2 regions of the Klebsiella sp. GFKo11 genome follow, and region 1 is predicted to be linked to the other one. Evidence: predicted binding sites of a transcription regulator. Region 1 holds the regulator's gene; the other holds the start of a gene.
The links. The regulator Fur, encoded in region 1, represses iron uptake genes when iron is present. The targets are predictions, from matches to a motif close to ATAATAATGAGAACNACTATCAA.
Positions count from the first base shown of each region.

Region 2: the regulator Fur is predicted to act here: its motif matches at 2,451-2,473, upstream of fhuE (ferric-rhodotorulic acid/ferric-coprogen receptor FhuE).

Region 1 is NZ_CM151369.1:4,457,582-4,462,382, forward strand. It holds gene seqA (replication initiation negative regulator SeqA) at 1-287, opposite strand, end outside; gene ybfF (esterase) at 471-1,244, shown strand; gene ybfE (LexA regulated protein) at 1,378-1,671, shown strand; gene fldA (flavodoxin FldA) at 1,822-2,352, shown strand; gene fur (ferric iron uptake transcriptional regulator) at 2,644-3,096, shown strand; gene AC07P6_RS21625 (ChiQ/YbfN family lipoprotein) at 3,167-3,499, opposite strand; gene chiP (chitoporin ChiP) at 3,547-4,801, opposite strand, start outside.
Region 2 is NZ_CM151369.1:3,581,012-3,585,812, reverse strand. It holds gene AC07P6_RS17420 (oxidoreductase) at 1-280, opposite strand, end outside; gene AC07P6_RS17415 (DeoR/GlpR family DNA-binding transcription regulator) at 273-1,016, opposite strand; gene AC07P6_RS17410 (YncE family protein) at 1,096-2,184, opposite strand; gene fhuE (ferric-rhodotorulic acid/ferric-coprogen receptor FhuE) at 2,590-4,755, shown strand.

The DNA.
Region 1 (4,801 bases):
AGAACCAGCATGAAACGGTTTACCGCGCGTTTTTGTTCGGCGTACTCATCAGATAGCAGCAGCTCGCGCATGGCGCGAACTTTATCCTTCAGAGGATTGGCGGGTTTCACTTCAACGACAGGCGTTGGCGCCGGAGCCGGAACGACTTTCGCTACCGGTGCGGCAGGCTGGGAAACGGCGGAAAACTTCAACATGCGCCGTAAAATGTCGGATGCACTCTCGCCAATATGCTTGGTGTGGCTGGCAATATAGCTATAGAGTTCATCATCAACTTCAATTGTTTTCATCTTAATCCAGTACGATATCTTTTCTGAATACAAGTTGTCGGGATTATAAGGACAAATCCCAACCGCGGATAGCGTCAAACCAGGATGGCGGTAAAACTCGGAAATCTTCCGGGTCTTGCAGCCGGATGGCAGAATGTCCAACATAATACCCTAACCCGACGGAGCGAAAAAAAGAACTTTGCCATGAAATTAAATAGCCGAGCGCAATCTGCACAGAATCCGCACAATAATCCCCCTATCGTCCTGGTCCATGGTCTTTTTGGCAGTCTGGATAACCTTGGGATCCTCGCCCGCGATCTGGTCGCTGACTACGATATTTTACAGGTCGATATGCGAAATCACGGTCTTTCCCCGCGCGCACCAGAGATGACCTATGCCGCGATGGCTCAGGATTTGATTGATACTCTCAATGAATACCAAATAGAAAAAGCGACCTTTATTGGTCACTCAATGGGCGGCAAGGCGGTCATGGCGCTGAGCGCGCTGGCCCCGGAGCGCATTGCGGGCCTGGTTGCGATTGATATTGCCCCTGTGGATTATCACGTTCGTCGCCATGATGAAATCTTCGCCGCCATCAATGCCGTGACCGACGCCCACGCGGCCACTCGCCAGCATGCAGCGACGGTTATGCGCGAACACCTTCATGAAGAAAGCGTCATTCAGTTCCTGCTGAAATCCTTTGTGGACGGTCAGTGGCGGTTTAACGTGCCGGTATTGTGGGAGCAATATGACAATATCGTCGGCTGGCAAACCATCCCCGCCTGGCCGCATCCGGCGCAGTTTATCCCCGGCGGTAACTCACCCTACGTAACCGATGCCTACCGTGAGGCTCTGCTGGCTCAATTCCCCCAGGCGCGGGCCCATGTGATTGCCGGAGCCGGACATTGGGTACATGCAGAAAAACCAGAGGCCGTTTTACGGGCAATACGCCGTTATTTGACCTCCATAGCCGCGTAACTGGCTAAAATCTGCCCGACCGCGCGGCAGAATGCCCGCGGTCGTTGGCGCAGCCCCTCGCCTGATGTATTATGGCGGGCTATCTGCGTCGGCTATGCCCGACAGCTTGTTTCCCCCGAAGTCACTCTGAATCATGGCAAAAGAACAAACGGACCGTACGACATTAGATTTGTTCGCAACCGAGCGTCGGCCGGGTAGACCGAAAACCAATCCGCTTTCACGCGACGAACAGCTGCGTATCAACAAACGCAATCAGCTCAAGCGCGATAAAGTTCGCGGTTTGAAGCGCGTTGAGCTGAAGCTCAATGCCGATGCGGTTGATGCGCTCAATGAGCTGGCCGAAGCCCGCAACATGAACCGCAGCGATCTGATTGAAGAGATGCTGATGAACCAACTGGCGGCCCTGCGCAGCCAGGATAAAGCCTAAAACCCTCAAAAAATAAGCTTTCATGTAGCAGAGTGTGCAGTCGGGCGTGATTGCTGTTTCCGCGCCCTTCTTAGTTCTGCTATCATTGCCCCTATCTGTGGGCATTTAAGTCCCTACCACATCATTAAGTTTCAAGAGGTTATTTTACTCATGGCAATCATCGGCATCTTTTTTGGCAGCGACACCGGCAACACCGAAAATATTGCAAAAATGATTCAAAAGCAGCTTGGTAAAGATGTTGCTGATGTTCGCGACATTGCCAAGAGCAGCAAAGAAGATCTGCAAGCTCACGATATTCTGCTGCTCGGCATTCCAACCTGGTACTACGGTGAAGCACAGTGTGACTGGGATGATTTCTTCCCGACGCTGGAAGAAGTCGATTTCGACGGCAAACTGGTCGCGCTGTTTGGCTGCGGTGATCAGGAAGACTACGCTGAATACTTCTGTGATGCGCTGGGTACCATTCGCGACATCATCGAACCGCGCGGCGCCACTATCGTTGGTCACTGGCCGACTGCTGGATATCATTTCGAAGCATCTAAAGGTCTGGCAGATGATGACCACTTCGTGGGTCTGGCCATCGACGAAGACCGTCAGCCAGAACTGACTAACGAACGCGTGGAAAAATGGGTAAAACAGATTTCTGAAGAGCTGCACCTCGAAGAAATCAAGAATGCCTGAGTCTAAACGGCGTTATCGTCAGATTTCGCCGAATTAATAGATAAAAGCAATCAAAGTTATAGCTACAAGTTTTTAACTTTTAATCACATATCTGTACAATGTCCTCTGATTTAACGAGGTCACGTGAAGCACTTTGTAGCCAGTGCCTCGTTTTTGACAGCATACAAGGCCCGATGCTTGCAGTTTTCATTTCACCATGGCAGTTCTATAATGAGACGCATTACATCGGGTGATTCTCTGTATTACTTCCGCTGATGGAAGTAGATCGTTTAGCAACAGGACAGATTCCGCATGACTGACAACAATACCGCATTAAAGAAGGCTGGCCTGAAAGTAACACTTCCACGATTAAAAATCCTGGAAGTCCTGCAGGAACCGGATAACCATCATGTCAGTGCGGAAGACTTATATAAACGCCTGATTGATATGGGTGAAGAGATTGGCCTGGCCACCGTCTACCGCGTACTGAACCAGTTCGACGACGCCGGCATCGTCACTCGTCATAATTTCGAAGGTGGTAAATCCGTTTTCGAACTGACGCAGCAGCATCATCATGATCACCTGATTTGCCTCGATTGCGGCAAAGTGATCGAATTTAGCGATGACTCAATTGAAGCTCGTCAGCGTGAGATTGCCTCCCGACACGGTATTCGCCTCACCAACCACAGCCTGTACCTGTACGGTCACTGTGCAGAAGGCGATTGCCGCGAAGATGAACATGCCCACGACGCGGTGGAAAAGTAATTCCCCGTTGCGTAAGCAGCAAAAAGCCAACCTGATGGTTGGCTTTTTTTATGGCTACGAAAAGTAAAAATCAGGGTTTCGTGTTGTTGCTACGAATCTCTTTCCAAATCTGGTCACAGCGCGACTGTACAGCCTGATCGTTACCGGTTTTACGCGCCTGGATACATTGCTGGTAATCCAGTACTCGCACGCTTTCCTGGGTGGCGAACTGCTGATGCTGCTTCTCTTGCTTCAGAACGTCTAATACGCTCTGGCAGGCTTCGACTTTATCTGGGTTACCTTCAGCAGTATTAATACAGGCGCTGTAGGCATCTTTTAACTTTGAATCCTCTTTCGGCGCTGGCGACTGCGTGCAGGCAACCAGACCTGCCGCCATAATAGCGACAAGCAATAGCTTCTTCATAATCGACCTCGGGAAATTGCGGCAGGCTCATGCCCGCCGCACTGGCATCAGAAAATGGTGAATGGAGCAATAACCATGAACTTCACGTCGCGCTCATCCTGGAAGATGTTGCCGTAGCCGCCGCTCCAGCTTGGGATATCGGAGTGGTTGTCGTATTGAGTAAAGTGCAGTTTAAACAGCGTACCCTTCGCACGTCCTTCCTGTACGGTGTACATCGCATCCAGGCTGTAGGCTGACTCTTCCAGACGTTTGTCAGGGTTGTAGTAAGCATCAGGAGAAGACATTTTTCCTGGTTTTGCATCCCATGCATAAACGTAGGACGCGCCGAAGGCCCAACCCGGCATATTCCAGTTCTTCATGTCATACATCGCCCCGAAGAACACCGCTTTTTCACCGTTGGCGTTGAAGTCAGAGCGGTTATCCCACCAGACATCGAGACGACCGTTAGATGAGGCGTAAGTCGGCGTCATACGTTGCAGGAAGTAGCCCTGCTGACCATCGGCTTTAACCCAGGTTCCTTCCAGGCGCAGGTCGAGAACATCGGCAACTTTATAGCCAAAGGTCAATGCCTGCAGCCAGGCGGTACCATCATAAATATCGTTCGCCCCGCCGTTACTGACTTTATCGCGAGTACCGTAGAACTGGTAGCTGGTGTTTAGCGGCGTGCCTGCGATATCAAATTTGTAGCTGGCCTTAGCGAAATACTGGTCGATGTAACCCTGTGCCTGGCCAAATGCGGCTTCCAGCACGAGGTCATTTTTAAAATCATACTTGGCGCCGAGAGAGTGGAGATAATCAACCTTGGTTTTCTTATCGTTCTGGTAGAACTCGTCCATTTCAATGTGCCACGGTGCTTTATATTCGTTTGTCCACATATAGGAGAAACTCAGCGCGCCCGTATCACCATAATCAAAGTTGGCACCGGCTTCAGCACCCTGGTAAGTACCCGGCATAAAGCTCCAGTGCGGAGCCAGCAATGTTTGACCGGTAGGCTGGATATAGCCTGCACGTGCCCATGCCGGGCCAAATTTAAATTTGGCGGCTGCTTTGTACAGACTGATCCCGCTCTTATCACCGGAATAGTCTTCATCGTAAGTTTTATTGCGCGAGGAGAAAGCGATTTCGTTCGGGTGGCCGCTGTCACTGCTTTCGCCCATTTCGATGGCGGTAAAGGCGGCAACATCAATACCGAACATGTCGGCAGCATAGCCAGACTGGAAATCCAGGTTGGCGTTCCAGGTGGAGTGAGAAAGGTTAGTTTTGTATTTGTCACCGTCGGTCACATCTTTACGGTCACGCTCA
Region 2 (4,801 bases), 880 kb from region 1:
CCAGCCGGGCGAGCGGGGCGTGGGTCGCGTTTGGGGAGGCAATGACCACCAGATCGATATCCGGATGCTGAATAGCCTCTTCAGGTGAGGCAATTACGGTCACATTCGGCAAATCGCGCTTCACTTTTTCTTCATCGCGGGAAGCGACAATCGCCAGATTCAGGCCGTCAACGGATTGGATCAGCGGCGCATGGAAGGTTTTGCCGACAAAACCATAGCCAATCAGGGCGATATTGATGTTCTTAGCGTTATTCATAAGCGTCTCCGCGTCATTACGCATCAGCGATGTTGAGGTGTATTGAGCCGTTATCCTTCAACTCTTTCCACGGACGGTCGAGAAAGAGCTGATGGATATCGGTGAGTTCAGCGACCAGCCAGGGTTCGCAGTGGTTCAGTTTCATATGGTCGGCGACCAGCCAGTGTTCAGCGCTGGCGGCCAGCATGGCGCGCTTCACCTGGGCATCGGCTTCCTGGCTGGCGCTCAGGCCAAGTTCGGCATGAAGCGCGCAGGCGCCAAGAATGGCGATATCCGCACGATAGCGTTCGAGCAGCGACAGGGTGGCGTGACCGGCAAACAGGCGCTGTTGCATATCCCATTTTCCACCCAGCAGAATAAGCTGAATATCCGGGCGATCGCTGAAGTGCTGGGCAATGTCCAGAGAATGGGTAATGACCGTCATGGGGCCGGTTACCTGGCTCGCGACGGCCAGTACCGTGCTGCCTGCGTCAAGAAACAGAGTCGATCCGCTGGGGATCTTCTCAGCCACCATTTTGCCCAGGCGCTGTTTGGTATCCGCGAGCAGAGCGTTTCTGCTTTGGCGGTTCATCAACGAGAGATTCAGGGCGATAGCGCCGCCGTGATTCTTCTGTGCGAGGCCCTGTTTTTCGAGATCGGTAAGGTCGCGGCGCAGGGTATCCGCAGAAACCTGCAGCTTATCTACCAGCTCGCTGATAGTGACTTCACCCTTTTCGCTAAGAATATCAAGCAGGTATTTTTGCCTGGCCGTTTTATGCATCTTTTAAATTCCGCAAAATACTGCAATAACTCGCATAATACAGCATTTTGCGGCAAAAGAAATCGGGATGATGCGGAGGTTAGTTCAGCGCAATGCGCGCCACGCTGTCAGGGCCTTTGGTTGTGTTATCCTCGTTGAAATCCTGCTTGATGGTGACGTAAAGCGTGTTGCCGTCAGGAGAAATCAGCAGGCTGTTCGGATGGCTATCGAAAGACCATGTATTTTTCAGCGCATAGTTGGTGGCGCCGAGCTGTAATACCTTTTTCGACTCGCGCTGGCTGATATAAATTTCATTGCGTTTGGCGTTGAATTTGATCCCCAGCGCATCACCCTCAAGACGTTTAATTACTTTGCCCGTACGCTCATCAAACACCAGCGTCGTTTTCGCTTTTGAATCGTCAGTCACGAACAGGCGGCCAGTCGCCGGATCTTCCGCCATGTTGAGGAACAGGTACTCTTTGCCGTCGCCCGGCGTCCAGCGTTTTTCAATTTTATTGGTGGCCGGATTAATCACCAGAATTTCGCCGCCGCCGTTAGCCGCATAGATGCGTTTGGTTAGCGGAGAGTAGATGATCCCGGTCACCCATTTGCCGGCTTTTTCAATCTGGGTTTTCAAAGTCATGGTTTTTGCATCAACCACGGAAATGTAGCCGGGATCGGTCACGCGACCGATGTAGAGTTGATTGTCGTGAAACAGAACTTCCCGCGCGCCAACGGGATCTCCATCCTTGTCCTTGCCCTCGAACATCAGGCGTTGCAGGACTTTCCCGCTATGGGCATCCACTTTTGACACGCCGCCGTCCAGCGAGTTAGTGGTGTAGAAAACCTGACCGTTATCATCGACCGCCATACCAAAGTTTTTGAGATCGGTATGGGTTTCGACCGTGGTGGTCAGCGTTGTCGGGTCAAGTCGGTAGAGCATGCCGCCGTTAACGTCTTTGAACCCCTGAGCGCTGGCAACAAACAGGGCATTTTGCCCGGGTATCAGAGCCAACTCATATAAACCATCCCCCAGTTGACGCTGGACCAGAGGTGATGTGGTTTTCTGGTGGACGGCGGAAGCGGCTGGTGGCGATGTCTCTGCCATGGCCTGCAACGTGGTCAGGGTCAATGCCGTAACCAGCGCAGCGGAAAGCGTGGTTTTACGCGGGCTGAACAACGATTTCATTCTGAACTCCATCATTGGGTTTACGTGCTCTAAGGCAGAGCAACGTCGCTAAAACAAGAATGAGAATCATAATCATTTGTTTGGGTTGAGCAAATTGGCTAACGGAGTGGGAGGGGGGAGATCGCTGATTTCTAAGACCCTGGATGGGTATTTTTCAGCGGTAGTGAGTGGGAATGCGGGGTGAGGAGAGGCTAATACATTGATTTTATGTAAGTATACATTTCCTTACAGTTAACTTACAAAACACTATGAGTTTAATAAAACAAATAATTATCATTTCCATTCTCAATTGTTGCTGTTTCACGTTATTTGCGGCGCTAAACCTCATGGAATAGAGGGCTATTTCATCAGCGCTGCCGGCGCAACAGCTGCATTCACAAGAATAATTCCTGATGGAAAAAAGTTATGTTTCTCAATGGCAAGGGAAGTTCAGGGCACGCATCCATAAACAAAATAGTAAAACCGTTTACCGTTTCGCTGCTGGCGTTGGCCGTACACGCGTTTATTCACCCTGCTCAGGCAGCAGAAAATACTCAGCAGAATATGGTGGTGTACGGCAGTACTGAAAATACCGCGGATGACCCGCAGGATTACGCCGCGAAAACCACGCGTGCGGACACCAAAATGCTGCTGGCACCGCGTGATGTGCCGCAGTCTGTCAGCATCGTTACCCAGCAGCGTATGAAGGATCAAAACCTGCAAACTATCGATGATGTACTGACCAACGCGACCGGCGTGTCATCGCAGGAAATCGACAGCGAACGTTCGTATTACTACTCTCGCGGCTTTGAAATCACCAGTTTCTCCTACGACGATATCCCCACCTCGTTGGGCGATGCGTGGAATTACGGCGATGCGGCGGAAGATACCGCTATTTACGATCGTATTGAAATTGTACGTGGCGCAACCGGGCTGATGACCGGAGCAGGCGATCCCGGCGCGACGGTGAATATGGTGCGCAAAAAAGCCGACAGCAAAACTGTAACCGGCAACGTCAGCGCCAGTTACGGGAGCTGGAACAAGCAGCGCTATGTCGGCGATTTCTCGACACCACTCAACGCCGACGGCAGCGTACGCGGACGGGTGATTGCTGGTTATCAGGATCAGGATAGCTGGCTGGATCGCTATCATAAGACCAAAAAGTTTCTTTACGGCGTCGTGGATGCAGATTTAACGGACAGGACAACGTTGTCGCTGGGCTGGGATTACCAAAAAACCAATACCGGTAATCCAACGTGGGGCGGGCTACCGAGCCTGTATAGCGACGGCTCGCGCACCCATTATGATCGCAGCACCAATACGGCAGCCGACTGGACGCGCTACGCTGTCGAATCGCGCAAGGTGTTTGCCAATCTGACCCACGACTGGGATAACGGCTGGTCATTGCGTTTCAACGGTACTCATGGCGAGCAGACGTTTAACGACACCTTGCTGTACGTGATGGGTAACCCCGATGCGACCACCGGTGAAGGTACCACCGGCTGGGGCAGTAAAGACCGCGGCAAACGGACCCTTGACTCTTTTGATACCTACGCCAGCGGGCCGTTTAATTTATTTGGCCGCCAGCATCAGCTTATGGCCGGGGCCAGCTACAGCCGACAGCACAACGCGAGCTATAGCCAGGATGGGCCGATGGATAGCGACCAGATGGGCATCTTTAATAACAACTGGAACGGCAGCGTCGCTCAGCCGGAATGGGGTGACTGGTATCTTAATGCCGATGATATTGTGCGGCAGAAATCAGCCTATACCGCCGCGCGTTTCTCTCTGGCCGATCCGCTGTCGCTCATTCTTGGCGCTCGCTATACGCAGTACAGCGCTAACGGCAGCAGTGGCGATATGCGCAAATACAACATGACGCCATACGGCGGCGTGGTCTACGACATCACGGAAAGTTTGTCGGCCTACGCCAGCTATACGTCAATATTCTCGCCACAAACTAAACGATCCGCTGATGGGGCATGGCTGTCGCCAATCACCGGCAAGAACTACGAAACCGGGCTAAAAGCCGACTGGATGGATAGCCGATTAACCACCAACTTCGCCATTTTCCGCATCGAGCAGGAGAACGCGTCGGAAGCCATCAGCGGGGTCTTTGTCAATGGCTCCAGCGAACAGGCTTATCGCGCGACAAAAGGCGCGGTGAGTAAGGGGGCGGAGTTTGAAGTTAATGGCGCGGTGACGGACAACATGCAAATGACCTTCAGCGCCACTCGCTACGTCGCTACTGATAGCAGCGGCCGCTACAACAGTTTCGCTCCTCAAACACAGCTCAAACTGTTTACCCGCTACCGTGTTCCAGTGCTGCCTGAGCTGACCGTAGGCGGCGGTGCAACCTGGCAAAACCGGGTTTATAAGGATGTGACCGGCCCGGATGGTGAAACGCAGCGTCTGTATCAGGGGAGTTATCCGCTGGTTAACCTGTTTGCGCAATACCAGTTAACGAAGCAACTGACCGTGCAGGCGAACGTCAATAACCTGTTCGATCGTGAATATTACTCGTATCTGGATGATTCGGCGGTTTATGGCGAACCCCGTAACGTTTCGGTGAGTATGAACTACACGTTTTGAAAATTTGCCCAGCCGATACTGACTATCTGCAAAGGTGGGTAACCTG